Regions from separate parts of the Lysinibacillus sp. FW12 genome, predicted to be linked through region 1. Evidence: predicted binding sites of a transcription regulator. Region 1 holds the regulator's gene; the other holds the start of a gene.
The links. Region 1 encodes NrdR, which represses ribonucleotide reductase genes. Its sites were predicted from a motif close to AACACNATATATNGTGTT; they were not measured.

Region 1 (3,438 bases):
TTATCAAAAGAAGATGCTTTAGCACGTATGCATTCACAGCTACCAATGTCTGTCAAAGAAAAAGGCGCAGATGCGGTTATTTATAATAATGAGAATATAGAAAATACAGAGGAACAATTAAGGAAAATCCTCAGTTATTGGAATGTTATTTAATGGTTTCATTAAGATGCGTAGCAAAATATGTTTGCTGCGCATTTTTTAATGGGGAAACGACATAATAAGGATTAATTTTTCAGAAAATAAGAACTTTTATATTGTGAATATATAATGTTCATCTTTTTTAAAATTGTGTTATACTAATCACCATAAAGTATATAATTAATTAATCTGAGTATGTACTCACAGGAGGATATTATAAATGACAGTATCAATTGCTATTAATGGTTTCGGACGTATCGGACGTATGGTTTTCCGCCAAGCGATCGTACAACAGGATTTAAATATCGTTGCAATTAACGCGAGCTACCCAGCTGAAACGTTAGCACATTTGATTAAGTATGACACAAATCACGGAACATTTGAAGGTACGGTAGAACCAGCAGGCGATGCTTTAGTTGTAAACGGTAAACGTGTTCAAATTATTAGCGAACGTGATCCATTAAAATTACCTTGGGCAAAAATGGGTGTAGATATCGTTATTGAAGCTACTGGTAAATTTAATGAACGTGACAAAGCAGCAATGCACTTAGAAGCGGGCGCTAAAAAGGTTATCTTAACAGCACCTGGTAAAAACGAGGACGTAACAATTGTTTTAGGTGTAAATGATGACAAACTTGATATTGCTAAACATGATGTTATTTCAAATGCTTCTTGTACAACGAACTGCTTAGCTCCAGTAGCGAAAGTATTGAATGACACATTTGGAATTGAGAATGGCTTAATGACAACAGTTCATGCTTATACAAATGACCAAAAGAACCTAGACAATCCACATAAAGACTTACGTCGTGCACGTGGATGCGCACAATCCATTATTCCAACATCTACAGGTGCTGCAAAAGCATTAAAATTAGTTTTACCTGAATTAGAAGGTAAGATTCATGGTATGGCATTGCGTGTTCCTACACCAAACGTTTCTTTAGTAGATCTTGTAGTAGATTTAAATACGGATGTCACAGTTGATGCTGTCAATGCTGCATTCGTAAAAGCTGCAACAGAAGGTCCGATGAAGGGCATTTTGAACTTCTCTGTTGAACCATTAGTATCTTCTGATTACAACACAACTACTTACTCATCAACGGTTGATGGACTTTCTACAATGGTATTAGGCAGCCGTAAAGTAAAAGTACTTGCATGGTATGACAATGAATGGGGCTACTCTGCACGTGTAGTAGATCTTGTGAAAAAAGTAGCGAATGCTTTAGAAACAGTAAACGCATAAAAATTTCATCGTGAGCACATTGAAATCTAAGTGATTTCAATGTGCTTTTTTTATGCAGAGGAATACCGAAAATGGTTAAGTGTTATGTTATTTGTGCTACAATGGCAATCCTTCTAGACCTCTTAAATTTGAATAATTTTCTTATACTTTAGGTGCTTTAGGTTTATCATGTGCTCACAAACATGAATGCACTTTTCTTACATGTAGGAAATTTGTTATAATAGAAATATTAAATTGTTGTAAATCAGGAGAGTAATTATATGAGATGTCCATCTTGCCAATTTAACGGAACGCGTGTTGTGGATTCGAGGCCAGTAGATGATAATAAAGAAATTCGTAGACGTCGTGAATGTGAGTCGTGTGGCTTCCGTTTTACAACGTTTGAAAAAATTGAAGAGACACCATTAGTCGTAGTTAAAAAGGAAGGTTCACGAGAGGAGTTTAGCCGTGAGAAGGTACTTCGTGGACTTATTCGTGCTTGTGAGAAACGCCCAGTAGCGCTTGATGTACTGGAGGAACTTGTCCTATCTATTGAAAAAGATCTTCGTCGTATAGGCAATTCAGAAGTACGCTCAGAAGACGTCGGTGAAATGGTAATGGATCGCTTAGCTAAAATTGATGAGGTAGCCTATGTGCGATTTGCCTCGGTTTACCGTCAGTTTAAGGATATTAATGTTTTTATTGAGGAAATTAAAGATATTATTCAACGTCAAACGGAGAAAAAATCATAGAAAACAGAGAGGATGAATGACGTTGATTCATTTATATAAGGAATTGCAGCCTGGCGATCCTTTCGACATTCGTCTACCTCATGCATTTTCTACACAGGAGCGTCAATTAGTTACATTGTTTTATCAACCATTAACCGGCTCGGAGCCAATTAGCCTTTATTTAACGTTATGGGCTGAAGCTGAACAAATGCCAAAACAGCAAATGACCCATTATTATTTAATGAATGTGCTCGGTTTGCCCATTGGTAAAGTGTTTGAGGCCCGTATTGCACTGGAGGCAATCGGTTTGCTACGCACATGGAAAAAAGAAAATGCGGGTGAGCGTAGTTTTTTATATGAGCTACAGCGCCCACTTGATGCAGATAGTTTTATGAAAGATCCGTTGTTGTCGATGTTTCTGTTTAGTAAAATCGGCGAGCAGGCCTATCGAAACTTACGTCAGCGCTTTATGTCACCTGTAAAGGACAAAGAATTTAAGGATGTGTCTCGCGCCTTTATTGATGTCTTTAAGCCTGTTCATTCTAATATCCCATCCGATTTACAAGTGGATACGAGTCAAAAGGATAAACAGCAAAAAGTATATCCTTTTTATTTGGAGCAATTTGATTTTGATTTGTTGCAAGCAGGTTTGTCAGAGCAATTGGTACCTTCCAATTTGTTGACATTAGAAGTACGTGAAGCGATAGCGAAACTGGCATTTTTATATCATTTAACAGCCCTTGATATGCAAAAAGTGGTCATTCTTGCTTTGGACGATGATTTAGGAATTTCCCAAGAACGTTTACGCAAGGCTGCTGCCGATTTTTATAAATTAACAGTTTCAAAGGAACCGCCAAAACTAGCAAGAGTAAACGAACCTCTACCAGTAGCAGAAGTGGGGCAAAAAACGAAGGATCAGGAGCTCCAACATTATTTAGAGACAACAGCTCCTGTTCAAGTATTACGTGATATTAATAATGGTAAAGAACCATTACAAACGTCTGTTCAACTTGCAGAAAATTTAATCGTTCAGCACGGCATGCCAATTGGGGTAGTCAATGCATTATTAGAATACGTTATGCTAACGACAGATATGAAACTACCTAAAAAATATGTGGAAACGATTGCTGATCACTGGGTACGTAAAAATGTCCAAACGGCAAAGGAAGCAATGGAGCTTGCACGCCAAGAGCATGATAAATATACTGCTTGGAAAAACAAGCCACAAACTGCAAATAAAACGAGTCAACAGGTCAAAGGACGTTCAAGAAATCAGCGTGAAGAAAAAGTCCCCGAATGGTTTTATAAACGTAATGAAAAACAAGAGGAAGATGCTTCTAGCACGAT
Region 2 (3,438 bases), 490 kb from region 1:
GCCTGTATTTTGACAGTATAGATATACTGGTAAATCTGGGCGGATTTCTTTATAACGTTGACGAAGTGTTGTAGAAGGAACATTACGTGCACCAAGAATGTGACCTGCATCAAATTCTTTTTGTTCACGGACATCGATTAGCTGTGCTTTACGATAGCCTTCTATGAATTGCTCTTGTGTTAAGTTGGTTACGGCTTTTTTTAGTCGTAGTGCATTAATACCAATATATGCAATGATAACTACTAAAACGACACCGATTGTGATAAGTATGTCCAAGATTTTCTTACCCCTTTCTATCTTCTCTATTATTATAAAAGATGCGCTAGCGATAGTCCAATGAGTTTGATAAAATTAACTAGGTTGTGGCAAATTCGTCTATTTTGTTACAAAAGCATATCGAGCAACCGTAGAGTAATTTTTGTTAAGGTTGAACCACAGGTGGGGCCTGAGGGATCATTTTATATTTGTAGGAGATGAACATATGACAACTTGGTATTTTTTAAATTCAGGGAAATGTAGTCCTTCTTTTAATATGGCGCTAGATGAAGCATTACTTGATTGGCATAGTGAGGGGTTAATTCCACCAGTGATCCGTTTTTATGAGTGGGAACCTGCGACACTATCAATTGGTTATTTTCAACAAGCCAAAAGAGACATTAATTTAGATGCTGTTCGAGAACAAGGTTTAGGTTTTGTCCGTCGACCAACTGGTGGACGAGCTGTCCTGCATGAACATGAGCTAACATATAGCGTCATTGTTACTGAAAGTTATCCGAATATGCCAGAGTCTGTAACAGAAGCATACCGTGTATTAAGTGAGGGAATATTGCAAGGTTTCCACAACCTAGGAATGGATGCCTATTTTAGTGTTCCTGATACAGAGGAGAAAAGAGCTGACTTAAAGAGTCCGAAAAGTGCTGTTTGCTTTGATGCACCAAGCTGGTATGAACTTGTCGTTGAAGGGAAAAAAATAGCGGGAAGTGCCCAAACACGTCAAAAAGGTGTTATTTTACAGCATGGCGCCATTTTATTAGATTTAGATCAAGAGAAATTATTATCGGTATTTAATTTCTCAAGCGAGGAAGCAAAGGATCGTATGCGTAGAAAGCTGCCAGAAAAGGCAGTCGCGATTAATAGTCTTGTCAAAGAGCCAGTGACAATTGAGCAATGTGTGACAGCTTTTCGAGATGGCTTTGCAAAATCGTTGCAAATTGATTTAAAACCATTTACACTTTCAGAGGAGCAATTAGAATATGTCCGTGCATTAGAAGAAAAAAATATGCATGTGATGAGTGGAACTTTAAAAAGTAAAAAATGGTATGGAAAAAATATTTTTTTACGTTCAATCCTAGTTATAACAAGTAGTTCTGAATCTATTTAAAAAAGCAAGAGTTGAATTAAAAAACTATATATAGTATCTTTTTTTAAGACATATACACAATATGTAGTGTTTAATAACACATGATATTGTGTATTTATTTTGTAATGAAGAAAACAAGGGAGGCAAAATGATGGTACTCACAAATCATCAACCCGATGTAAACAAACAATTTGAGCAATTAAACAAAGATATTGAACAATTTTCACAGGTTCACCCAGTAACACCTGACATGCATATCACACATAAAGGTGTATCAAGACTTGTCATGATCGATCGCTACTCGTTTAAAGACACGGAAAAGAAAACACTAAAAGCTGGTGATTTTGTTGTTTTAACGGTAAAAGCTGATCCAAAATTCCCTGCACGTGGTTTAGGGACAATTCAAAAGCTGGACATGGCTACAAAAACAGCAGATATTTTGATTGAGGAAGATTATCGTAGCGCATTAGACGATCCGCAAGAGCAGGAAACGGGTGTGATTACACGTTCAATTGACGTGCTAGAAAAGCCTCTTGAAATATTTTATGAACAAATCGCAAAACGAAATGCAACGGGCCTTGCCGCTGTTGAAAAAACACCAGAAAAACGTCAAGAATGGTTTGAAAAATTTTATGAGCAATTAGTATCCTTGAAATTCATTCCAGCTGGACGAGTGATTTATGGAGCTGGATCTGAAACTGATGTAACCTTCTTTAACTGTTACGTTATGCCATTTGTCGCTGACTCTCGTGAAGGTATCAGTGATCACCGTAAGCAAGTTATGGAGATTATGAGCCGCGGTGGTGGTGTTGGAACAAATGGTTCAACATTACGCCCACGTAACACGCTAGCACGTGGTGTAAACGGTAAATCATCTGGCTCAGTTTCTTGGTTAGATGATATTGCTAAATTGACACATCTTGTAGAGCAAGGTGGATCACGTCGTGGAGCACAAATGATTATGCTAGCAGATTGGCATCCAGATATTGTGGAATTTATTATTTCGAAAATGCAAAATCCACGTATTCTGCGTTATTTAATTGAAAATACGACAGATGAATCAATCATTCGTCTAGCAAAAGAAAAATTAAACTTTAAACCTCTTTCTATGCAGGAAGAAGCAATGTATCAAGGCATCGTGAACTACAAAAATATAGAAGGCTTAGGCGGATTCGATACAGCGATTATTCGTGAAGCTGAAAATAAGTTACGTGATGGTGGTACTTATACAGTTCATAACCCTGAGTTTTTAACAGGTGCGAACATTTCCGTAACATTAACAAAAGAATTTATGGAAGCCGTTGAAAATGATGCTGACTTTGAGCTTCGCTTCCCAGCTGTAGAGGAATATACAAAAGAAGAAATGAACATTTACAACACGGAATGGCATAAAGTTGGCGATGTTCGTGAATGGGAGAAAATGGGCTATAAAGTCCGCACATACCGTACAATTAAAGCAAAAGAATTATGGAATTTAATTAATGTTTGTGCAACTTACTCTGCAGAGCCAGGTATTTTCTTCATCGACAATGCAAATGACATGACAAATGCCAAAGCATATGGACAAAGTGTTGTAGCGACAAACCCATGTGGCGAACAACCACTTGCACCATATTCTGTGTGTAACTTAGCTGCTGTGAATTTAGCACAGTTTGCAAATAAAGAAAATCAATCAGTTGATTACGAAGCACTACGTGAAACAGTACGTGTAGGCGTTCGTATGCAGGATAATGTAATTGATGCAACACCTTACTTCTTAGAAGAAAACCGTGTACAAGCACTAGGCGAGCGTCGTGTAGGTTTAGGGGTAATGGGCTTAGCAGATTTACTTATTTATTGCGAGAAAGAATACGGTTCAGAAGCAGGCAATGCTTTAGTCGATGAAATCTTTAAAACCATTGCTGAAACAGCATATGAGGCGTCTACAGAGCTTGCTAAAGAACGTGGTAGCTTCCCATTCTTGGTAGGTGCTACTGACGAAGAAACAGCTCGTTTACGTAAAGCCTTTACAGAGACAGGCTATATGCAAAAAATGCCTGCTCACATTAAAGAGCAAATTTTAGCAACAGGTATTCGAA

Region 2: SJW71_RS09355 (vitamin B12-dependent ribonucleotide reductase) is a predicted target of NrdR. The motif match lies at 1,435-1,452, and genes of this name have one in related genera.

The regions. Positions count from the first base shown of each region.
Region 1 covers NZ_CP139094.1:1,338,094-1,341,531, forward strand. Annotated here, with positions in the region: gene coaE (dephospho-CoA kinase) at 1-153, shown strand, start outside; gene SJW71_RS06810 (glyceraldehyde-3-phosphate dehydrogenase) at 359-1,381, shown strand; gene nrdR (transcriptional regulator NrdR) at 1,642-2,112, shown strand; gene SJW71_RS06820 (replication initiation and membrane attachment family protein) at 2,129-3,438, shown strand, end outside.
Region 2 covers NZ_CP139094.1:1,830,883-1,834,320, forward strand. Annotated here, with positions in the region: gene SJW71_RS09345 (rhodanese-like domain-containing protein) at 1-276, opposite strand, end outside; partial or broken gene SJW71_RS09350 (lipoate--protein ligase family protein) at 533-1,311, shown strand; gene SJW71_RS09355 (vitamin B12-dependent ribonucleotide reductase) at 1,512-3,438, shown strand, end outside.